Regions from separate parts of the Pseudomonas lalucatii genome, predicted to be linked through region 3. Evidence: predicted binding sites of a transcription regulator. Region 3 holds the regulator's gene; each other region holds the start of a gene.
What was found. Region 3 encodes FliA, which starts transcription of late flagellar genes. Its sites were predicted from a motif close to CTAAAGTTTNNNNNNNNNNNGCCGNTAA; they were not measured.
Positions count from the first base shown of each region.

Region 1: a site for FliA is predicted at 3,022-3,049, ahead of I0D00_RS03495 (methyl-accepting chemotaxis protein). Genes of this name have one in related genera too.
Region 2: a site for FliA is predicted at 1,250-1,277, ahead of motA (flagellar motor stator protein MotA). Genes of this name have one in related genera too.

Region 1 is NZ_JADPMV010000001.1:806,508-814,517, reverse strand. Features, by position in the region: gene I0D00_RS03500 (AAA family ATPase) at 1-931, opposite strand, end outside; gene I0D00_RS03495 (methyl-accepting chemotaxis protein) at 1,104-2,987, opposite strand; gene I0D00_RS03490 (5-oxoprolinase subunit C family protein) at 3,162-4,103, opposite strand; gene pxpB (5-oxoprolinase subunit PxpB) at 4,100-4,819, opposite strand; gene I0D00_RS03480 (5-oxoprolinase subunit PxpA) at 4,816-5,568, opposite strand; gene I0D00_RS03475 (OprD family porin) at 5,924-7,141, opposite strand; partial or broken gene I0D00_RS03470 (LysR family transcriptional regulator) at 7,423-8,010, shown strand, end outside.
Region 2 is NZ_JADPMV010000001.1:2,140,164-2,148,173, reverse strand. Features, by position in the region: gene I0D00_RS09790 (HDOD domain-containing protein) at 1-1,214, opposite strand, end outside; gene motA (flagellar motor stator protein MotA) at 1,332-2,183, shown strand; gene motB (flagellar motor protein MotB) at 2,190-3,215, shown strand; gene rsgA (small ribosomal subunit biogenesis GTPase RsgA) at 3,272-4,303, opposite strand; gene I0D00_RS09770 (class I SAM-dependent methyltransferase) at 4,434-5,219, shown strand; gene orn (oligoribonuclease) at 5,277-5,819, shown strand; gene queG (tRNA epoxyqueuosine(34) reductase QueG) at 5,816-6,901, opposite strand; gene I0D00_RS09755 (NAD(P)H-hydrate dehydratase) at 6,960-8,010, shown strand, end outside.
Region 3 is NZ_JADPMV010000002.1:157,694-165,703, reverse strand. Features, by position in the region: gene flhA (flagellar biosynthesis protein FlhA) at 1-1,510, shown strand, start outside; gene flhF (flagellar biosynthesis GTPase FlhF) at 1,526-2,827, shown strand; gene fleN (MinD/ParA family protein) at 2,942-3,772, shown strand; gene fliA (RNA polymerase sigma factor FliA) at 3,769-4,515, shown strand; gene I0D00_RS14015 (chemotaxis response regulator CheY) at 4,664-5,038, shown strand; gene I0D00_RS14010 (protein phosphatase CheZ) at 5,058-5,846, shown strand; gene I0D00_RS14005 (chemotaxis protein CheA) at 5,857-8,010, shown strand, end outside.

The DNA of each region.
Region 1 (8,010 bases), on a different contig from region 3:
GCTGTACCACGCGATCCTGGTCGACGCCCGCGGCCTCCGCCTCGAACGACAGGATGATGCGGTGGCGCAGCACGTCGAACAATACCGCCTGGATGTCTTCCGGGCTGACGAAGTCGCGCCCGGCCAGCCAGGCGTGGGCCCGCGCGCAGCGGTCCAGGGCGATGGTGCCGCGCGGGCTGGCGCCGTAGGCGATCCACTCGGCCAGCTCCAGGTCGTACTTGGCCGGGGTGCGCGAGGCCATCACCAGCTGTACCAGGTATTCCTCCACGGCGTCGGCCATGTACAGCCCGAGGATCTCGCGGCGGGCGACGAAGATCGCCTGCTGGCTGACCCGCTGTTCCGGCTTGGTCTCGCCGTGCAGGGCCTCGCCGCGCGCCTGCAGGAGGATCTTGCGCTCCACCGCGGCGTCCGGGAAACCGATGCGCACATGCATCAGGAAGCGGTCGAGCTGGGCTTCGGGCAGCGGGTAGGTGCCTTCCTGCTCGATCGGATTCTGCGTGGCCATGACCAGGAACAGCGGCGACAGCTCGTAGGTGCTGCGGCCGACGCTGACCTGGCGCTCGGCCATGGCCTCGAGCAGCGCCGACTGCACCTTGGCCGGGGCACGGTTGATCTCGTCGGCCAGCACCAGGTTGTGGAAGATCGGTCCCTGCTGGAAGGCGAAGCTGCCGGTTTCCGGGCGGTAGATCTCGGTGCCGGTGATGTCCGCGGGCAGCAGGTCGGGGGTGAACTGGATGCGGTGGAACTCGGCCTCTATGCCTTCGGCCAGCTCCTTGATCGCCTTGGTCTTGGCCAGGCCCGGGGCGCCCTCGACCAACAGGTGGCCGTCGGCGAGCAGGGCGATAAGCAGGCGTTCGATGAGTTTTTCCTGGCCGAGGATCTGGCTCGCAAGAAAGTGTCGCAGGGCGACGAGCGCTTCACGGTGTTCCATCGTCGGGCTCTTTGCTGGAGGGGGCGCGTCGTGCCGGGCGCAGCGACGGCCTAGACTTTAATGCATTTGCCGAGGCGCCGGCTATGCGCCCCGCCACCCGCCCGCCATGGGCGGGGATTCAGGCAGCACCGCCGCCGTCGCCAGCGTGCGAGCGCGTCCGCGGCGAATGCGCTCAGCCGACCTGGAACTGTTGGGCGCTACGACTCAGCGTGTCGACCTGGGTGGACAGGCCCTGGGTGTGCTGCGCCAGTGTCAGGCGCAGGCCCTTGGTCTGACCGGTGTGGACGTTGATCTCCTCCATCTTGTCGGCGATGTCCTCGGTGGTGGCGGAAACCTCCTCGATGGCCACCACCACCTGGTTCATCTCGCCGGTCAGCCGCTCCATCGACTGGGTGATCTTCTCGATGGCCCCGGCCACCTGACCGGCATGCCCCTCGCTCTCCGCGGCCAGGGACAGCCCGCGGGTCATCAGCTCGTCCATGCTCTGGGTCTGCTGCTTGAATTCGTCGACGATGCGCGCGATATCGGTGGTCGCCGCCACGGTCTTCTGCGCCAGCGAGCGTACCTCGTCAGCCACCACCGAGAAGCCGCGGCCGGCGTCGCCGGCGCGGGCGGCCTCGATGGCGGCGTTCAGGGCGAGCAGGTTGGTTTGGTCGGCCAGGCTGTTGATCACGTCGATGATGCTGGTCACCTTGCCGCTGGACTGGGTGAGCTGGACGACCTGGGCGTGGGTCGCCTGGATCAGCTGCGACAACCGACCCATGCTGGCGACGCTGGCGCCGATGATTTGGCTGCCCTGGCGCGCCGATTCGTAGGCAGCCTGGGTGGCACCGCCGACGTCCGAGCTGCGCTGCGCCATCTCGTTGACGGTCGCCGAGATTTGCTGGGAGGCCGAGGCGGCCTGCTCGGTCTGTGCTTCCACCTGGCTGCTGTTCTCGCCCAGGTGGCGCATGGCCTCGCTGAGGTAGCTGTGCAGTTGCGCCAGTTCGCGATTGGCCTCGATCACCTGGCGGACGATCTGACCGATGCCCTGGATCATCCGGTTGCAGGCCTCGCCCAGCTGGTTGAACTCATCCTTGGGGTTGCGCCCGACCGGCAGGGCGCCGGTGAGGTTGCCGGAAGCGACCTGGCTGAGCAGGCGGGTGACGCCGTTCAGCTGCGCCATCAGGGCGCGCGAGGCCTGGCTCAGGGTCAGCAGCAGGAACAGCGCGACGCCGGCGAAGCTCAGGCCCATGATCCAGTGTGAGGAGCGGCGCACCTGCTGCGCCTTGAGGGACGTGCTGGCGAGCAGGCCATCCTGCAGCTCGAGGTTCTGCTCCTCGACCTGCTGTTCGATCTGCCAGCCCAGGCTGGTCAGTTGCGTGCCTATATCGCTGATCTCCTGGATCAGCGCATGCGCCTGGGCGAAGGCCTCAGCGAAGCTGGCGACGGACTGGCCGATCTGGTTATCGCGCCAGTCCAGCTCGTCAATCTCGGCCTGCAGCTCGTCGATGGCCGTCTCGGTCTTGGCTGCGTAGCTGTTGTCGAAGGTGGCCAGGTAGTCGCGCTGGTTGTTGAGCGCGGTGGCAATGAAAGGGCGGATCAGACTGATGTTGATCGACTCGAGCTTCTCCGCGGCGCTCGCCAGGGCGAGGCGCTTGCCTTCGAGCGGGCTCAGTCCGAGTTGTTCGCTCAGCGCCAGCCATTGCCGCTGCAACTCAGTGTCGCTGCGCAGCAACTGCTCGATTTGCAGGGCGCGCTCGGCGATCTCGCCGTGTCCCAGCGCCTGCGCCTGGGCGACGAACTGTCCGGTGCGTTGGTCGAGGGCGCTCAGGCGCTGGGGGAAGATATCCTTGGTTTCGGGAGTGAGTGCCTGGCGCTGCGGGGTCAGCTTCAGCCAATCGTTCATCAGCGCGAAGGAGGCGCCGGCGTAGGCGGTGGCATTCTCGCGGGCCTGCAGTGCGTTGCTCAGGCGCTGGCTCGCCCAGAATGATGAGGCTGCCATCAGCGCCAGGCTGAGCAGCATAATCACGATAAGCAAGCGAAACTTCTGTTTCCAGGACAGGAAGAACTGCATGGTACTCCTCACCTCCTTCGGGCATCTGCTGCTGACATCGGCCGGTCATCTGACAACTTGAGTGCTGTCTGCGCCGCCCGCGCCTGAATCCGGCGCGGCGCGGAAATCGCGCACGGATAGTAATCTGGCTGGCGCGTCGAGGCGAGGTATACCAAACGAGTGGGCGAGTCGGGGTCAGCCCCGACGCCACTGGTCGAGCAGGCGCAGGTGCGCCTCCTGCGCCGACTCCTGCGGCACGGGCGCCAGGCGCAGCTCCTCCCCGGGCAGGCACTGCGCCAGGCGTGCCACCGCTTGAGGGCTGAGGGCGCCGAGCCGCGGGTAGCCGCCGATGGTCTGGCGATCGTTGAGCAGGGCGATCGGCTGGCCATCCGGCGGCACCTGCACGGCGCCCAGTGGAATCCCTTCGGAAACCATGCTGGTGCGTCGGCATTGCAGCCTGGGGCCGAGCAGGCGCATGCCCATGCGATCGGAGCGCGAGTCGATCTTCCAACTGGTGTTGAATGCATCGAACAGGCTCTGTCCGCTGAAATCGCCGATCTGCGCGCCCATGACCAGTTGCAGGCGCGGCGCAGGACTGAATTCAGGAATCAGGCGTTCATCCATCGTGCGCTGCCGAGGCTCGGCCGAGGACCAGGTCAACCGCTCACCGGCCGAAAGCGGCTTACCGTTGCCCTGCAGGCCGCCCAGCTGCTCGCGGGCGATGCAGGCGCAGCTGCCGAGCACGTGCGGGGCGGCGAAGCCGCCGGGAGCGGCCAGGTAGGCGCGGGCGCCATGACGGGGCTGGGCGAACCTGAGCTGCTGACCCCGGCGCACCCTGAAGCTGCGCCAGGGCGCCAGGGGCTGACCATCGAGGCTGGCGCCGAGGTCGGCGCCGGCCAGGGCCAGGCAGCCGTCCTGGTCGCAGAGCAGCTCGAGGTTGCCCAGGGTGATCTCCAGCACCGCGGCACCGAGCGCGTTGCCCAGCAGCCAGTTGGCCCAGTACATGGATATCCAGTCCAGGGCGCCGCTCTGGGTCACACCCAGGTGGCGCACACCGTAGCGGCCGGCATCCTGCAGCTGGACAAAGGGCGTGCTGCGTTCGACGCGCAGTCCGCCACTCGTGGTGGAAGGGCTCATGGGGTCGTCTCCAGTGGGCTGTCGTCGCCGCCGAGACGGATGAACTCGGCCCGGTCGATGGGTTCGAAACGTACCCGGTCGCCCGGTTGCAGCAGGCTGTAGCCGTCGATGGCCTGGCCGAAGAGCACGGCTGGACTGCGTCCGAGCAGGTTCCAGCCGCCCGGCGAGACCACCGGATAGACTGCGGTCTGGCGTTCGGCAATGCCGACGCTGCCGGGTGCGATGCGTTTGCGCGGAGTGCTCAGGCGGGGCGTGGCCAGGGCTTCCTCGACCAGTCCCATGAAGGCGAATCCGGGGGCGAAGCCGAGGGCGAAGACCTTGTACTCGTGGCTGCTGTGGCGGCGGATGACCTCGGTTTCGCTGAGGCCACTGCGACGCGCCAGCAACGCCAGCTCCGGCCCGACGCTACGGTCGTACCAGGTCGGCAAGACGTGGCAGCGGCCACCAGTGGTATCGGCCGGTTGCAGGTCGGCGAATGCCTGAGTGATCAGCTCGCGGGCCTGGGACGCGCAGACGCGTTCCAGGTCGTAGTGCAGCAGCAGAGTGGTGTAGGACGGCACCAGGTCGATCAGGGCGGCGCCGAAAACGTCGCGCAGGCGCTGGCTGGCGGCGAGCAGCCAGGGCATGTTGCTTTCTTCGATGCGGTCGAACAGGCGCAGGATCAGGCTGTCGATGCCGGCCACTTCGAGCCGCAGCACGGGCGCGCGGGCTGTCATGCCTGGACCAGCCCGTCGAAGGCCTGGCGGATGCGCCGCACCGCGGCGATCGAGCCGGCGTTGTCGCCATGCACGCAGAGGGTGTGCGCCGTCAGCGTCAGGGCGCTGCCATCGCTGGCGACCAGCGCAGCGCCTTTGGCCAGTGTGGTGGCCTGGTTGACTATGACGTCGCTGTCGTGGTGCACCGCGCCGGGCTGGCTGCGCGCGACCAGAAAGCCGGCCGCGTCATAGGCCCGGTCGGCGAAGGCCTCGAACCACAGGGTGATGCCGAATTCGTCGCCGATGGCTTGCGCCTGGCGATTGTCGCGGGTGCTCATCAGCATCACCGGCAGGCTCTTGTCGTAGCTGGCCACGGCGCGCATGACCGCGCGCAGGATGTCCGGCTTGCGCATCATGTCCTGGTACAGCGCGCCGTGCGGTTTGACGTAGCTGACGCGGGTGCCCTGGCTGCGGCAGAGGGCTTCGAGGGCACCGATCTGGTAGAGCAGCAGGTCCTCGACCTCCTGCGTCGAGCAGTCCATCGAGCGACGGCCGAAGCCGACCAGGTCTTGATAGCCCGGGTGGGCGCCGATGCGCACGCCATGGCTGACGGCCAGGGCCACGGTCTTGCGCATGGTGCTGGGGTCCGAGGCGTGGAAGCCGCAGGCGATGTTGGCACAGTCGATATAGGGCATGACCTCGGCGTCCATGCCCATTTTCCAGGGGCCAAAGCTTTCGCCGATATCGCAGTTGAGAAGCAGGCTATTCACGGAAGTGTTCCTCTGGGCGGAGCGTCATGCTCTGGTCTGTCAGACGCAGGCTACGACGGCTGTTGAGTGGCCACTGCACGGGCTTGTTCATGGAAAATGGGCCGTGCAGCATTCTTGAACGGCGTACTGGGCACGTCCAACTAATAAAAACGTGCACCGGAGATAGGAAAAGTCGATGGGGGCATGGCCCGTCGACTGCCCCGTAGGCTCGCGCACGCGGTGTTGCGGTAACGATTGAGTGGCCAATGGGTACAGGCCGCACCTTTTAGCTTGTGGCTTGCAGGTGGTTGCGGGTAACGGCTGAAAAGGGCAGGGCCAAGGGCCGACGGTGCCTGACCGGCGGCCGTGCAGCGCGTTACCAGAGCGCCAGGCTGTAGCTGAGAATCAGGCGGTTCTCGTTCAGGTCGTTACCGAAGTTCGAGCGCACGGTCGCATTACGCCATTTCACCCCGAGATTTTTCAGAGCGCCTCGTTGCACGACGTAGGCGATGTCGGTGTTGCGCTCCCACTCCTTGCCGGCGTTGCTGGCGCCAAGCTGTACGTTGTCGCCGGAGACGTAGCGGCTCATGAAGGTCAGGCCGGGTATGCCGATGGCGGCGAAGTTGTAGTCGTAGCGGGCCTGCCAGGAGCGTTCGTCGATGTTGGCGAAGTCGTTGATCTGGACGAAGTTGACCAGGTAGGGGTCGCTGCTGGCGATGTACGGGAATGGATCGTCGCCGCTCATGCGCTGGTAGCCGGCGCCGAAGGCGTGGCCGCCCAGGGTGTAGGTGAACATGGCGCCGAAGGCCTGGTTGTCGATGTCGCGGAAGTTGCCGTCTTCCTGGCTCTTGGCGAAGCGCAGGTCGGCTTTCAGCGACTGGCCTGCGCCCAGGGGCTTGAGGTAGGCCAGGGTGCCGTAGTGCTGCCGGTAGATGTCCTGCAAACGGCCGTAGTGCAGGCCCAGGCTCAGCTCTGGCGTTAGTTTGTAATCGCCGCCAGCGAAGGTGAACGAATCGCTGTTGCCGCCGATACGGTTGGCGCTCAGCTCGGTGTAGTCACTGGAGTTGTTGGCCTTGATGCGATCGATCTTGCCGCCTTGCAGGCTGAGCCGGTCGATTTCCTGCACATTCAGCAGTGCGCCGCGGAACGATGCGGGCAGCAGGCGCGAGTCGTTCGACGAGACGATCGGGCTGCGAAAGGCCAGGGAGCCAATCCGCAGGGTGCTCCGGGAGACTCTGAATTTCGCGGTCGGGTCGAGCTTGGAGTACTCCTCCTGCGAGCCGCCGGAACGGTCGGCCGGCAACAGGCCGCTGCCCGCGGTGCCGCCGCCCGAGTCGAGTTTCAGGCCCATCAGGCCGGTGGCGTCGAGGCCCACACCCACAGTGCCGTCGGTATAGCCCGACTCCAGGCGCAGGAGAAAACCCTGGGCCCATTCTTCCGCCTTGTCGCGTGCGTCGGGTTGGCGAAAGTCACGGTTGAAGTAAAAGTTGCGCAGCTCGAGGCTGCCTGTGCTGTCGCCGACGAACTCGGCGTTGGCCAGCGCGGGGAGGCTGCCGGCTAGCAGCAGGACGGCGATACGAGTGTTCGGGCTCATCCGGAGTATCTCCTGGACGCCATGCACGCAGCTGGGCGGCGGTTGCTGGGCAGGGCGCAGTTCTATGCTTGTTTTTATTGGGGCTTGCGATACCGCCGGGGCATTCTTGGGAGGCGAAGGCACATGCGTCCAACGAGAAAAAGCAGGGGGCGGGCGATAAGAAAATTCGATACGCCATTTTGGGAATGGCGCGAAACTGGCATGTGGCACTGCACCAAGTGCATGATTGCGTTTGGCTTTATCCGTAGATGAACTTCATTGCAAAGAGGGTCCTGTCGGCCATGAACCTGAGATTTCTCGAGACCTTCGTATGGGTGGCGCGACTGAAGAGCTTTCGTCTCACTGCGGAAAAGTTGTTCAGCACCCAGGCCTCTGTCTCGAGTCGAATTGCCGCGCTGGAGGACGAGTTGGGGTGCGCCTGTTTCTGCGCGACTCGAAGGGGGTTTCGCTGACGCCGGAAGGGCAGAAGGTGCTCGAGTACGCCGAACGCATGATCGACACCATGCAGGCGCTGAAGCAATCCATCGGCGATAGCGGAAAGGTCCAGGGGCGTATCCGGGTGGGGGCGATGGACACGGTGATCCACACCTGGCTGAGTCCCTTCGTCACCAGGATCATGGAGCGCTACCCGGCGGTGGAAATCGAGTTGACCGCCGATACCGCGCGTAATCTCTGCGATCAGTTGCACAAGGGCTATCTGGATATCATCTTGCAGACCGAGATGGTCCACGGCGACAGCGTGCGCAATCTGGAACTGGCGAACTTCCCGGTGCAATGGATAGTGCCGACCGGCTCGCTGTACCACCGCGGCTATGCATCCATGGACGAGTTGGCCAAGGAGCGCATCATCACCTTCTCGAAGAATTCCC
Region 2 (8,010 bases), on a different contig from region 3:
GGCTCGAGGCCGGCGTGCTGCAGGGCGCGCAGGCGGCTGTGGCTGCGGTCGGCCAGCAGCAGTAGCACCCGCTGCATGCCGCAGGCCTGCAGGGCCTGGCGCGCACAGGCGCCGAGCTGTTCGAGGTTGTTGAAGGCGCTGGGCCGGGCGAGCAGCTGGGTACACAGGTGGCGCCACTCGTCGACTTCCCCGGTGTGGGCCGGGGGCGGTAGCGCCGCCGCTGGCGCCGGCGCCTGCAGGTGGCGGGCCTGGGGTGGCCACAACAGCGCCTCGGCCGGGTGCCAGAGGCCGCTGCTGGCGTGCTGGCGTGCGCTCTGGGCGGCGTGCTGGTGGATCTGCTGTTGCACCTCGGCCAGCGGCAGCTGCAGGTAGAGGCCGGTCAGGCGCTGCCAGCGCAGGCTATGGGGGCTGTTCCAGGCGTAGTGGGCCGACAGCGCCAGGCCGTTGGCCAGCACGATGCAGTTGCCGGGCAGGGTCAGCCAGCGGCGCAGCTGGGGCTCGGCATCCAGCAGCTGTTGCTGGTGCAGGGGGTGTTCGTTGTCGCGGGCGATATGCAGCGCCTTGACCAGCAGGCGGCGATCCTGGGTCAGCAGGCGGTACCCTTGGACTATCCAGTCCGGCAGGCGCCAGCTTTCGACCAGGGCCAGGCACAGCTGCAGCAGGGGCACGCCGAGCAGTTCCTGCTCGACGCGTTGCGCCGGCTCGCCGCCGATCAGCACGCGCTGCTCCCAGGCCTCGAACAGCTCGGGCCGGGCGTTCAGCAGCGACCACAGCGGGGCGAGAAACAGCAGGCTGCCCCAATGGATCTCCTGCCAGAGCCGTGCCAGGCGCCCGGCGAACAGGCCGTTGGCCTGCTGGCTGGCATGCAGGCTGATCAGTTGGATCTGTCGCAGCGCCAGCGGGACCTCGCCGGCAGGCAGGGTGGGCTGGCGCTGCAGCAGCTCCTCGGTGCGGCGCAGGCCGAGGCGAGTGATCGCGGCTTCCAGGCTCTCGGCCGGCTCGCTGAGTCCGCCGCTCTTGCGGTTGGCCTCGCGCAGCACGCACAGGGCCAGCGCCGGGCAGCCCTGCATGAGGTCGGCGATCTCGCGCAGCGAGCGGCGGCTGTCGGCCAGGGCGCGGCAGGCCCGCTGGTGGCTGTCGAGCGGCACCGGGAGCGGCTGCCTGTCCAGCTGCTTGAGCCAGGCGTCGATACTGCGGGGAAGGGGCGTCGGCATGGGAGAGCGCTAGGCTGGCTTTTGACCTTAACAGGCTATAGTCTCGCGCAAATCTTCCGATAAATAGAAGGGTTGTTTCGAATAACCCTGACCCTGGCCCCTGCAGCTTTATTCCTTATGGCAAAAATCATTGGCATTTTCGTGGTGTTCGGCAGCGTGCTCGGCGGCTTCATCCTGTCGGGCGGCCAGTTCATGGCGCTGGTGCACCCGTTCGAGGTGATGATCATCGGCGGCGCGGCCCTGGGCGGTTTCCTCCAGGCCAACCCCGGCAGCACCTTCATGCATGTGTTCAAGAAGTCGCTGAGCATGTTCAGCTCGCGCTTCACCCATACCTTCTATCTGGAGGTGCTGAAGCTGCTCTACGAGATCCTCAACAAGAGCCGCCGCGAGGGCATGATGGCCATCGAGGCCGACCTCGAGGACCCGGGCGCCAGCCCGATCTTCAGCAAGTATCCGGCGATCCTCAAGGACGAGCGGATGACCGCCTACATCTGCGACTACCTGCGCATCATGTCCTCCGGCAACATGGCCCCCCACGAGCTGGAGGGCCTGTTCGACATGGAACTGGCCAGCCTGAAGGAAGATCTGGAGCACCCCTCCCATGCCGTGGCGAAGGTCGCCGACGGCCTGCCGGCCATGGGGATCGTCGCGGCGGTGCTGGGCATCGTGATCACCATGTCGATTCTCGCCGAGGCCTCCAACGCGCAGATCGGCGAGAAGGTGGCCACCGCCCTAGTCGGCACCTTCCTCGGCATCCTCGCCTCCTACGGCTTCTTCGGGCCCCTGTCCACGGCCCTGGAGCACGACGCCAAGGAAGAGCTGAACGTGTTCGAATCGATCAAGGCGGCCCTGGTCGCCTCCGCGTCCGGCATGCCGCCGTCGCTGGCGGTGGAGTTCGCCCGCAAGACCCTGTACCCGGCCCATCGGCCGAGCTTCACCGAGCTGGAACAGGCCATGCGCGGAAGCTGACGAATCATGGAGAACAACCAGCCGATCATCGTCAAACGGGTCAAGAAGACCGCCGCCGGCCACCATGGCGGCGCCTGGAAGATCGCCTTCGCCGACTTCGCCACGGCGATGATGGCGTTCTTCCTGGTCATGTGGCTGATGTCCTCGGCCTCGCCGGAGCAGAAGAAGCTGATCTCCGGCTACTTCAAGGACCCCATTGGTTTTTCCGAGAGCGCCAGCCCCTATGTGATCGACCTCGGCGGCTCGCCCACGCCCTCGCCGGAGCGCACCCTCAATCCGGAGGTGCAGGAGCCGATCGATAACGAGCGCAGCGACAACGAGGCGGAGCAGGGCGCGATCGATCCGCAGCAGGCCGAGGCCCTCGCCGAGGAGGTGGAGCGCGAGCGTCTCGAGCTCCTGCTGCAGGAGCTGCAGAACAAGGTCGAGGAGGACCCCCAGCTGCAGCGCTTCAAGGACCAGATCCTGTTCGAGATCACCCAGGACGGCCTGCGCATCCAGATCGTCGATGCGGCCAACCGGCCGATGTTCGACCTCGGCAGCGCGCGCCTGCAACCTTACTTCGAGGACATCCTCCTGGCCCTGGTCGACACCATCGGCGCGGTGCCGAACAAGGTCAGCATCAGCGGCCATACCGATGCCAAGCCTTTCGCCGGGCGGGGCGATTTCGGCAACTGGGAGCTGTCGGCCGATCGCGCCAACGCCGCGCGGCGGGTGCTGGTGGCCGGCGGCTACGACGAGGAGCGGGTGGCGCGGGTGGTCGGCTATGCCTCCTCGGCCCTGTTCGACCGGGCCGAGCCGCTCAACCCGATCAATCGGCGCATCGACATCACCGTGCTGACCAAGAAGGCCCAGCGCGCCATCGAGGGTGAGCAGCAGGGCGGCGAGCCGGCCGCGCCGTCCTCCGTCGAGGGCGCGGAGTCCTCGACCGAGGCCGGATCGCCGGACGAGGCCGCGCTGCCGGCGCAGGAGTTGCGCCAGCGCCTCAACATCTTCGAGGACGGCGTGCTGCAGTTCGACCAGCCCGGCGAATAAGCCGAGGCGCCACCGTCAGGATCCGCAAGGCCGCGTCTGTACGCGGCCTTGGCGTTTCAGTAGTCCGCTTCGGGCAGGCTGGCGAGGATGTGTCGGTAGCTGGCCATGCGCTGCGGGTGGATGCGCCCCTCTTCCAGGGCCCTGAGCAGGGCGCAGCCGGGCTCGCGGTCGTGCTTGCAGTCGCGGAAGCGGCAATGCCCGAGCAGCTCGTGGAACTCGATGAAGCCGGCCTCCACGTCGTCGCGGCTGACGTGCACCAGGCCGAATTCGCGGATGCCCGGGGAGTCGACCAGCTCGCCGCCGCCGGGGAAGTGGAACAGCCGCGCCGTGGTGGTGGTGTGGGTGCCCTTGCCGGTCAGCTCCGACAGCGCACCGACCCGGGTATCGATGCCGGGCAGCAGGCTGTTGACCAGCGACGACTTGCCCACCCCGGACTGGCCGACGAACACGCTGACGTGGCCGTCCAGCTGCTGCCTGAGCTTTTCCATGCCGTCGCCCTGATGGGCCGACACCTCCAGCAGCGGGTAGCCGAGCTGGCGATAGACCGCGAGCAGGGATGCGAGCGCCGGACCGTTCTGCGCGTCGATCAGGTCGGCCTTGTTCAGCAGCAGCAGCGGGCGGATGCCGGCATGCTCGGCGGCCACCAGATAGCGGTCGATCAGGTTGGCGTGGGGCTCGGGCAGCGGCGCGAAGACGATGACGATCAGGTCGACGTTGGCGGCCACCGGCTTGAGCTGGCCGCGGCTGTCCGGACGGCACAGCTCGCTGCTGCGCGGCAGCTGGGCGACGATCACGCCGATACCCTGGTTGCCCGCACGCCACACCACGCGGTCGCCGGTGACCAGGGTCGGCAGGTTGGCGCGCAGGTGGCAGCGGCACACCTGGCCGGCCAGCTCGCCCTCCTGGGCCTCGACCTCGACCTGCACGCCGAAGTGGGCGATGACCAGGCCGATCTGCTCCGGGCCGAGGTCGCCGCCCTCGAGTATCTGCACGGCCTGGGACTCGCGCTTGGCGGCGCGGGCGGCTCGCTCGCCCTGGATCTTGTCGATGCGCCAGCTTTGTCGGCGGTTGAGTTGGCGTTTGGCCATGGAGGTCTCTGGGGTTGAGTCGCGGTGAAATCGGCGGCGAGTTTAGCACGCGGCGGCGCGCCGCTCGCCTGCTGCGGCCGATCCGGGCGGCGGGTACACTGCGCGGCGAGCAATGGCGAGAGGCAGGGGCGTGAGCGAGAGTACCGCATGGCTGAGGCGCCGGCCGGCGCTGGTGGCGCTGGTGGCGCAGCTGGGGGCGACCCTGGTGGTCGGCGTGGCGATCCATCTGGCGGCGCAGTGGGGGGGCTGGCGGCTCAGCTGGTTGGGCGCCGGACTGGTCCAGGGCCTGCTGGCCGCCAGTCTCGGCCAGTGGCTGGGCCTGGCGCGCTGGTGGTGGTGGCTGAACCTGCTGTTCGTCCCGGCGCTGCTGGCCGCCAGTGGCGCGGCGCTGCCGTCCTGGGTGTTTCTCGCCGGTTTCGTGCTGCTGCTGTCGCTCAACTGGAACAGCGCGGGCGAGCGGGTGCCGTTGTACCTGAGCGGTGCGCGCTGCCGCGCGGGCCTGGTCGAGCTGCTCGCCCGGCGCGAGGCCGACTTCCGCTTCGTCGACCTCGGCTGCGGCCCGGCGGGCACCCTGCTGTACCTGGCGCGGCGCTTTCCCGCGGCGCAGTTCGTCGGCGTCGAGACCGCGCCGCTGACCTTCGCCATCGCCTGGTTGCGCTGCCTGGCGCAGGGCAACTGCCGGGTGCGCTACCAGAGCCTGTGGCGCACCGACCTGAGTGCCTTCGAGGTGGTCTACTGCTTTCTCTCTCCGGCGCCCATGGCGGCGTTGTGGGGCAAGGCCCGGATGCAGATGGCCGCGGGGAGCTGGCTGGTCAGCAACAGCTTCGAGGTGCCCGGGGTGCCTGCCGAGCGCATCGTCGAGCTGCACGACTGGCGCCGCTCGCGTCTGCTGCTGTGGCGCATGGGCGGCGAGTGAGGCGCGTGGCCCGGCGATTTATTCGCTAAACTGGCGATCCAAGCCGAGGAGCGCAGCATGCAGAACCCACAGAACCTGATCTGGATCGACCTGGAGATGACCGGTCTGGACCCGGACAAAGACGTCATCATCGAGATGGCCACCATCGTCACCGACAGCGAGCTCAACGTGCTGGCCGAGGGGCCGGTGATCGCGGTGCACCAGAGCGATGCGGCGCTGGCCGGGATGGACGAGTGGAACACCCGCACCCACGGCGAGAGCGGCCTGACCCAGCGCGTGCGCGCGAGCAGGGTCGGCCCGGCCGAGGCCGAGGCGCAGACCCTGGCTTTCCTCGAGCAGTGGGTGCCCAAGGGCACCTCGCCGATCTGCGGCAACAGCATCGCCCAGGACCGGCGCTTCCTCTACCGCTACATGCCGGACCTGGAAGCCTACTTCCACTACCGTTACCTGGACGTCACCACCCTGAAGATCCTCGCCGACCGCTGGGCGCCGCAGCTCAAGGAGGGCTTCCAGAAGAAGGGCTCGCATCAGGCGCTGGATGACATCCGCGAGTCGATCGCCGAGCTCAAGTACTACCGCGAGCACTTCCTCAAGGTCTAGGCACCGTTCACCGGGGCGCCACGCGCGGCATGCCGGGCCAGCGCCCATTCCACATGCTCGCGCACCAGTGGCGATGGATGGTCCCGGCGCGCCTGCAGCGCCTCGAGCACCGGAATGCTCGAGGGGGCGTTGCCCAGGCCGACCGCCAGGTTGCGCAGCCAGCGCTCGTAGCCGGCGCGGCGCAGCGGCGAACCCTCGGTGCGGCTGAGGAATTCCTCCTCGCTCCAGCGGAACAGCTCGGCCAGCTCGGCATTGTCCAGACCGTGGCGCGGCTGGAAGTCGCCCTGCTCGCTGGGGCGGGCGAAGCGGTTCCAGGGGCAGACCATCTGGCAGTCGTCGCAGCCGAACACCCGGTTGCCGATCGGCGCACGCAACTCCTCGGGGATCGGCCCCTTCAGCTCGATGGTCAGGTAGGAAATGCAGCGCCGCGCATCCAGCTGGTAGGGGCTGACGAAGGCCTGGGTCGGGCAGATCTCCAGGCAGGCGCTGCAGCGCCCGCAGTGCTCGCTGGCGTGGGGCGCATCGACGGGCAGGGGAATGTCGACGAACAGCTCGCCGAGGAAGAAGTAGCTGCCGGCCTTGCGGTTGAGCACCAGGGTGTTCTTGCCGATCCAGCCGAGCCCGGCCTGCTCGGCGATGGCCTTCTCCAGCACCGGTGCGCTGTCGACGAAGGCGCGGTAGCCGAACGGGCCGATCACCTGCTGGATGCGCTCGGCCAGCTGCTGCAGGCGCTTGCGGATCAGCTTGTGGTAGTCGCGGCCCAGGGCGTAGCGCGACACATAGGCCTTCTCCGGCTGGCCCAGGCGCTCGGCCATGCGGGTGTCGCCGGGCAGGTAGTCCATGCGCAGCGACACCACCCGCAGAGTGCCGGGCACCAGCTGCTCGGGGTGCGAGCGTTTGCTGCCGTGGGCGGCCATGTAGTCCATCTCGCCTTGGTAGCCGGCGGCCAGCCAGCGTTGCAGGTGTAGCTCGTGCTCGCCCAGATCCAGCCCGGCGATGCCGACCTGCTGGAAGCCCAGCTCGCGGCCCCAGTCCTTGATCGACTGGGCGAGGGTGGCGAGATCGGCGCTGGACAGGGACATGCGGAGGAGAAACCGGAGTGGAGGTGGGTATAATTCTGCCAGACATCGGAGTCGACGCATGCCGCAATCGCCAGACAATCTTCCCCTCGCCCTCTATAGCGCCGCCCAGGTGCGCCAGCTCGATGCCCGGCTGATCGCCGCCGGTACTCCCGGCTTCGAGCTGATGAGCCGCGCCGCCCATGCCATCTGGCGCGCCCTGCGCCAGCGCTGGCCGGATGCGGGGGCGATCACCGTGCTGGCCGGGCGTGGCAATAACGCCGGCGACGGCTACCTGGTGGCGGCTCTGGCCTTGCGCGCCGGCTGGCGCGTGCGGGTGCTGGCGGTCGGCGACCCGGCCCGGCTGCAGGGCGACGCGGCGCGGGCGCGCGACGAGGCGCATGACGCCGGGGTGCCGGTGCAGGCCTGGAGCGAGTGCGCGCCGCTGGAGGGGGTGGTGCTCGATGCGCTGCTCGGCACCGGCCTGAACGGGATGGTGCGCGAACCCTATGCCCAGGCGATTCGCCAGCTCAATGCCAGTGGCATGCCGGTGCTGGCGGTGGATATTCCCAGCGGGCTGTGCGCCGACCGCGGCCAGGTGCTCGGGGTGGTGGTGCGTGCGCAGCTGACGGTGACCCTGGTCGGCCTGAAGATCGGCCTGTTCACCGGAGTGGCGGCGGACTGGGTCGGCGAACTGCGGTTCGACGACCTGCAGGCCGAGCCGCAGCTGGTCGCCAGCCAGGACTCTGTCGCCCGCCGCCTGGCGCCGGGCAGCCTGCCGCGTCTGCCGGCGCGGCCGCGCACGGTGCACAAGGGCCAGCTCGGCCATGTGCTGGTGGTCGGCGGCGAGCGCGGCTTCGCCGGTGCGGCCCTGCTGGCGGCGCAGAGCGCCCTGCGCGGCGGCGCCGGCCTGGTGTCCCTGGCCAGCCGTGGCGAGCACCTGGCGGCGGCGCAGGCGCGCCTGCCCGAGGTGATGAGCACGGCGGTGGCCTCGGCCAACCAGCTGCTGGCGCTCGGCGCGGCGGCCAGTGTCTGGGTGGTGGGGCCGGGGCTGGGGCAGGGCGCCTGGGGTCGCAGCCTGCTGTCGGTGGCGGCGATCATGCGGGTGCCCCAGGTGTGGGACGCCGACGCCC
Region 3 (8,010 bases):
CCGTGGCGATGCCATCGCCGGCCTGCTGATTCTGTTCATCAACCTGATCGGCGGCATCGCCATCGGCATGTTCCAGCATGGCCTGAGTTTCTCCGATGCCGGCAAGGTCTACACCCTGCTGACCATCGGCGACGGCCTGGTGGCGCAGATTCCCTCGCTGCTGCTGTCCACCGCCGCGGCGGTGATGGTGACCCGGGTCTCCAGTTCCGAGGACATGGGCGCCCAGGTCAACCGGCAGATGTTCGCCTCGCCGCGGGCCCTGGCGGTGGCGGCGGCGATCATGATCGCCATGGGCCTGGTGCCCGGCATGCCGCACTTCTCCTTCATCAGCCTCGGCCTGGTGGCCGCCGGCGCCGCCTACTGGATCGCCAACAAGCAGCGCCAGGGCAAGGAGGCGGAAATCAAGGAGGTGCAGCGCCAGCAGGAGCTGCTGCCGGCGCAGAAGGCCCAGGAGGTCAAGGAGCTGGGCTGGGACGATGTCACCCCGGTGGACATGGTCGGCCTGGAGGTCGGCTACCGGCTGATCCCGCTGGTCGACCGCAACCAGGGCGGGCAGCTGCTCGCGCGGATCAAGGGGGTGCGCAAGAAGCTGTCCCAGGAGATGGGCTTCCTGATGCCCTCGGTGCATATCCGCGACAACCTCGACCTGCTGCCCAACGCCTACCGCCTGACGCTCATGGGGGTCAGCGTGGCCGAGGCCGAGGTCTACCCCGATCGCGAACTGGCGATCAACCCGGGCCAGGTGTTCGGCACCCTCAACGGGATGGCCGCCAAGGATCCGGCGTTCGGCCTGGAGGCGGTGTGGATCGACGCCAGCCAGCGTGACCAGGCGCAGTCCCTCGGCTACACGGTGGTGGATGCCAGCACCGTGGTCGCCACCCATCTCAACCAGGTGCTGCACAAGCACGCCCACGAGCTGCTCGGTCACGAGGAGGTCCAGCAGCTGCTGCAGCTGCTGGCCAAGAGCTCGCCGAAGCTGGCCGAGGAGCTGGTGCCGGGGCTGGTGTCGCTGTCGACCCTGCTCAAGGTGCTGCAGGCGCTGCTGCAGGAGCAGGTGCCGGTGCGCGACATCCGCACCATCGCCGAGGCCCTCGCCAACGTCGCGGGCAAGAGTCAAGATCCCGCCGCCATGCTGGCGGCGGTGCGCGTGGCGCTGGCCCGCGCCATCGTGCAAAGCATCGTGGGACTAGAGCCGGAGCTGCCTGTGATCACCCTCGAACCAAGGTTGGAACAGATATTGCTCAGTAGTCTGCAGAAGGCCGGGCAGGGCTCCGAGGATGGCATCCTCCTGGAGCCGGGCATGGCCGAGAAGCTGCAGCGCTCCCTGGTGGAGGCGGCGCAGCGCCAGGAAATGCTCGGCAAGCCGGTGATTCTGCTGGTGGCCGGGCCGATCCGGGCGATGCTCGCGCGGTTTGCGCGGCTGGCGGTGGCGAGCATGCATGTGCTGGCCTACCAGGAAATTCCGGACAACAAGCAGGTCACCATCGTCGCGACGGTGGGGCAGAACTAACCGAGGTTACAGGCCATGCAGGTCAAACGCTTTTTCGCCGCCGATATGCGTCAAGCCATGAAGCTGGTCCGCGATGAGCTGGGCGCGGATGCCTCGATCATCGGCAATCGCCGGGTGGCGGGCGGGGTCGAGCTGACCGCCGCGCTGGACTACCAGGTGCCTGCCGCGCCGGCCCGTCAGCCGAATCCGGCACTGGAAGCCGAACTGCGCAAGACCCAGTCGCGCATCGCCTCGGCTCAGGCCGAACTGACCACCCGGGCGCAAGCCGACGAGGGCAAGGATCGCCAACTGTTTGGCGCGCAGCCGAACATGCCCGCCGACAGCCTGGCCGCGGTCCTGGCCAAGCCCCAGGCGCCGCGCCAGGCGAGCAGCGATAACCAGGCCCTCGATGCCATGCGCTCCGAGTTGCACGGCCTGCGCGAACTGATCGAGGTCCAGCTCGGCTCTATCGCCTGGGGCCAGATGCAGAGCCGCCGGCCGCAGCAGGCCAACCTCTGGCGTCGCCTGCAGCGCATGGGCCTGCCTGCCGAGCTGGCGCGGGTGCTGCTCGAGCGCGTGGCCAATGTCGCCGAGCCGCGCCAGGCCTGGCGCATGCTGCTGGCGCACCTGGCCCATGCGATCCAGACGCCGAAGCAGGAGCCGCTGGAGGAGGGTGGGGTGATCGCCCTGGTCGGCCCCGCCGGCATGGGCAAGACCACCACCCTGGCCAAGCTGGCGGCGCGCTACGTGCTCAAGTACGGCGCCCAGGGCATCGCCCTGGTCAGCCTGGACAGCTATCGCATCGGCGCCCAGGAGCAGGTCAAGACCCTCGGCCGTATCCTCGGCGTGCCGGTGACCCTGGTCGATCCCGGGCAGTCCTTGACCCAGGCCCTGGCGCCCCTGGCGAAGAAACGCGTGGTGCTGATCGACACGGCCGGCCTGCCGGCCAACGACCCGGCCCTGCGCATGCAACTGGAAGCCCTGGCCAGCCGCGGCATCAAGTCCAGAAACTACCTGGTCATGGCCGCTACCAGCCAGAGCCAGGTGCTCAAGGCCGCCTACCATAGCTACAGGCGTTGCGGCCTGAGCGGCTGCATTCTGACCAAGCTGGACGAGGCCGCCAGCCTGGGCGAGGTCATGGGGCTGGCTATCGGCCAGCGCCTGCCGGTAGCCTATGTGGCCGATGGCCCGCGCATTCCGGATGACCTGCAGGTGCCGCGCAGCCATCAGCTGGTGAGCCGGGCCGTGGGCCTGCAGGCCGCGGAAGACCCCAGCGAGGAAACGATGGCCGAGCTGTTCGCCGGCCTCTATCAGCAGCCGGCGCGTCGCGCCGGTTGATGAGGCGGCGGTGATGACTCAGTGGCATGGGGTGCCGGTTGGCCTCGTGTCGGACAGGCGGGGTACGCTTAGCCAAGTGGCTCCAGTCGACGTTAGACAAGGTGTGTAGATAACATGGGTATGCATCCCGTACAGGTGATCGCGGTGACCGGCGGCAAGGGTGGCGTCGGCAAGACCAATGTGTCGGTGAATCTGGCCCTGGCCCTGGCCGATGTCGGCCGGCGGGTCATGTTGATGGACGCCGACCTGGGGCTGGCCAACATCGACGTCCTGCTCGGCCTGACCGCCAAGCGCACCCTGGCCGATGTGGTCAGCGGCGAGTGCGACCTGCGCGATGTGATCCTGCAGGGGCCCGGCGGCATCCGCATCGTCCCGGCCGCCTCGGGCACGCAGAGCATGGTGCAGCTCTCGCCCATGCAGCATGCCGGCCTGATCCAGGCCTTCAGCGACATCAGCGAGAACCTCGACGTGCTGATCATTGACACGGCCGCCGGCATCGGCGACTCGGTGGTCAGTTTCGTGCGCGCCGCCCAGGAGGTGCTGGTGGTGGTCTGCGACGAGCCGACCTCGATCACCGATGCCTATGCGCTGATCAAGCTGCTCAACCGCGACTACGGCATGAGCCGTTTCCGCGTGCTGGCCAATATGGCCCACAGTCCGCAGGAAGGACGCAATCTCTTTGCCAAACTGACCAAGGTCACCGATCGCTTCCTCGACGTCGCGCTGCAGTATGTCGGCGCGGTGCCCTACGACGAGTCGGTGCGCAAGGCCGTGCAGAAGCAGCGTGCGGTCTATGAAGCATTTCCGCGCTCCAAGTGCGCGCTGGCGTTCAAGGCGATCGCGCAGAAGGTCGATGCCTGGCCGTTGCCGGCCAACCCGCGCGGTCACCTGGAGTTCTTCGTCGAGCGCCTGGTGCAGCAACCGACCGCGGACTCGGCGGTATGACAGCAGCCTCTGGACTTCGTATGTATAGCAAGGCGCAAGGGCAGGATTCCCAGTATCAGCTGATCGAGCGCTATGCCCCCCTGGTCAAGCGCATCGCCTACCACCTGCTGGCGCGCCTGCCGGCCAGCGTGCAGGTGGACGACCTGATCCAGGCCGGCATGATCGGCTTGCTCGAAGCCTCGAAGAAATACGACTCCAGCAAGGGTGCCAGCTTCGAGACCTTTGCCGGCATCCGCATTCGCGGCGCCATGCTCGACGAGGTGCGCAAGGGCGACTGGGCGCCGCGCTCGGTACACCGCAACAGCCGCATGGTCAGCGATGCGATCCGGGCAATTGAGGCCAGAACCGGTCGTGACGCTAAAGATCACGAGGTCGCGGCCGAACTCCAATTGAGTCTCGAAGATTACTACGGCATTCTTGGCGACACTTTGGGCAGCCGCCTGTTCAGCTTCGACGACCTGCTGCAGGACGGCGAGCACGGCGGGCTGAGCGAAGACGCCAATGCCACTCAGCAGGAACCTTCTCGTGATCTTGAGGATGAGCGCTTCCAGGCGGCGCTGGCCGATGCCATCGCCAACCTGCCGGAGCGTGAGCGGCTGGTGTTGGCGCTGTATTACGACGAAGAGCTGAATCTCAAGGAGATCGGCGAGGTGCTGGGGGTCAGCGAGTCGCGGGTCAGCCAGATTCACAGCCAGTGCGCCGCCCGACTGCGTGCGCGCCTGAGCGAGTGGCGTGCGCGCTGACGCGCTGGGTAGTTGAGAGGCGGGTTGCTGGGAAGCGCGGCGCAATGCAGTGGTTTTACGGCGGCCAGTCAGGCCGGTTTCACGATTAAGGGCGTAGCCAGGGGCTGGCTGCGTTTGGGACTGTACGGAGGTCGACTTGGACAAGAACATGAAAATCCTCATCGTTGATGACTTTTCAACGATGCGACGGATCATCAAGAACCTCCTGCGTGATCTGGGGTTCACCAATACCGCGGAGGCGGACGACGGCACCACCGCGCTGCCGATGCTGCACAGCGGCAGCTTCGACTTTCTGGTGACCGACTGGAACATGCCGGGCATGACCGGCATCGACCTGCTGCGCGCGGTGCGTGCGGACGAGCGCCTCAAGCACCTGCCGGTGCTGATGGTGACCGCCGAGGCCAAGCGTGACCAGATCATCGAGGCCGCCCAGGCCGGGGTGAACGGTTACGTGGTCAAGCCGTTCACGGCCCAGGTGCTGAAAGAAAAGATCGAGAAGATTTTCGAGCGGGTCAACGGCTGATGTCTGCCGCGAGGGTGCTATGGAACACGAAGATTCCCCGCAGGACGACCTCGAGTCGACCCTGAAGTTAAACGCGCGCCAGTTGGTCGACAGCCTGGATCAGGGCAACTTTGGCGAAGCGGTGCAGCTGATCAACGAACTCAACAAGACCCGCGACCGTGGCCTGTACCACGAAGTCGGCAAGCTGACGCGCGAGTTGCACAACGCCATCGTCAACTTCCAGCTCGACCCGCGGGTGCCGCATGCCCAGGAAGTCTCGCAGATCACCGATGCCACCGAACGCCTGAACTATGTGGTGACGATGACCGAGAAGGCGGCAAACCGGACCATGGACCTGGTCGAGCAGAGCGCGCCGCTGGTCAACGACCTGGGTAGCGAGGCGCAGAGCCTGAGTGCCGACTGGGGACGCTTCATGCGCCGGGAGATGGGCGCCGACGGCTTCCGCGAGCTGGCCAAGCGCATCGAGCTGTTCCTCGCCCGCAGCGAGCGCGATGGCGCCAAGCTGTCCGCGAACCTCAACGACATCCTGCTCGCCCAGGACTATCAGGACCTGACCGGCCAGGTGATCAAGCGTGTCACCCAGCTGGTCACCGAGGTGGAGAACAACCTGCTCAAGCTGGTGCTGATGGCCAGTCAGGTCGACCAGTTCGCCGGTATCCAGCACGACCACCAGGCGCTACGTGCCGAGCAGGTCAAACAAAAAGAGCCTTCCCATGGTGAAGGTCCGCAGATTAATGCCGATAAGCGTGAAGACGTCGCCTCCAGCCAGGATGATGTCGACGATCTGCTATCCAGCCTAGGTTTTTAGGAGCACGTTTATGAGCTTCGGCGCCGATGAAGAGATTCTCCAGGACTTCCTGGTAGAGGCCGGCGAGATTCTCGAGCAACTGTCCGAGCAGTTGGTCGAGCTAGAGAGCCGCCCGGACGATATGAGCCTGCTCAACGCGATTTTCCGTGGTTTTCACACGGTCAAGGGCGGAGCGGGCTTCCTCCAGCTGAACGAACTGGTGGAGTGCTGCCATATCGCGGAGAACGTCTTCGATATCCTGCGCAAGGGCGAGCGCCGGGTCGACGCCGAGTTGATGGATGTGGTGCTGGAAGCGCTGGATGCGGTCAATGGCATGTTCAGCCAGGTGCGCGAACGGGTCGAGCTGACCCCCGCCAGCCAGGAACTGCTGGCGGCCCTGTCGCGGCTGGCCGAACCGGCCGGCGCCGAGGCGCCGCCAACGCCGGACGCCGCCGCGCAGGCACCGCTCGAGAAGGCGGCGCAGGCCGCGGCAGGGCCTGGCGACATCACCGACAGCGAGTTCGAGCAGCTGCTCGACGCCCTGCACGAGGCGCCGGCCGACGCCCAGGCCGGAGCCGCCGAGGCGGCTGCCGGCGCGGACGAGATCACCGACGACGAGTTCGAGGCGCTGCTCGACCAGCTGCATGGCAAGGGCCAGTTCGTGGCCGCCAGCGCCAGCGAGCCGGTGCCGCTGGCTGCGGCGGTAGGTGCCGCCGCCGTCGCATCTGCCGCAACGCCCGACGAGATCAGCGACGACGAGTTCGAGGCGCTGCTCGACCAGTTGCATGGCAAGGGCCAGTTCGTGCCGCCCGCCCCCCCTGCGGCGCTGGCCGGTTCTGCTCCGGCCGTGGACGAGGCGAAACCCGGTGGCGCAGGCGCGGACGAGATCAGCGACGACGAGTTCGAGGCCCTGCTCGATCAGCTGCACGGCAAGGGCAAGTTCTCCGAGCCGAGCGCGCCGGCCAAGGCCCCCGTCCCGGCGGCCGTGCCGGCCAAGTCCGTGGAACCGGCCAAGCCTGTCGCCCAGCCGGCGGCCAAAGCCGAGCCGGCGAAGGCGCCAACACCCGCTCCGGTCGCGCCGGCACAGGCCGACAAGGCCGCACCGGCCAGCGAGGCGGAGACCACGGTGCGGGTCGACACCGCGCGCTTGGACGAGATCATGAACATGGTCGGCGAGCTGGTGCTGGTGCGTAACCGCCTGGTACGCCTGGGTTCCAACAGCGGCGACGAGGCGATGGCCAAGGCGGTGTCGAATCTCGACGTGGTCACCGCCGACCTGCAGACGGCGGTGATGAAGACCCGCATGCAGCCGATCAAGAAGGTCTTCGGGCGCTTCCCGCGGCTGGTCCGCGACCTGGCGCGCAGCCTGAAGAAGGAGATCAACCTGGAGTTGGTCGGCGAAGAGACCGACCTGGACAAGAACCTGGTCGAGGCCCTGGCCGACCCGCTGGTGCACCTGGTGCGCAACGCCGTCGACCACGGCATCGAGACGCCAGAGGAGCGCGAGGCCGCGGGCAAGGCCCGGGGCGGCAAGGTGGTGCTGTCGGCCGAGCAGGAGGGCGACCACATCCTGCTGTCGATCTCCGACGACGGCAAGGGCATGGACGCCGATGTGCTGCGCGCCAAGGCCGTGGAGAAGGGCCTGCTGGACAAGGACGCGGCCGAGCGGCTGAACGAGTTCGAGTGCTACAACCTGATCTTCGCCCCGGGGTTCTCGACCAAGACCGAGATCTCCGATGTGTCCGGCCGCGGCGTCGGCATGGATGTGGTGAAGACCAAGATTTCCCAGCTCAACGGCACGGTCAATGTGTTCTCGGTGAAGGGCCAGGGCTCGAAGATCGTCATCAAGGTGCCGCTGACCCTGGCGATCATGCCGACCCTGATGGTGATGCTGGGCAAGCAGGCGTTCGCCTTCCCGCTGGTCAACGTCAACGAGATCTTCCACCTCGACCTGTCGCGCACCAACGTGGTCGACGGCCAGGAGGTGGTGGTGGTGCGCGACAAGGCGCTGCCGCTGTTCTACCTCAAGCGCTGGCTGGTGCGTGACGCCGCCCACGAGGAACAGGGCGAGGGACACGTGGTGATTCTCACGGTGGGCAGCCAGCGCATCGGCTTCGTCGTCGATCAGCTGGTCGGCCAGGAAGAGGTGGTGATCAAGCCCCTGGGCAAGATGCTCCAGGGCACG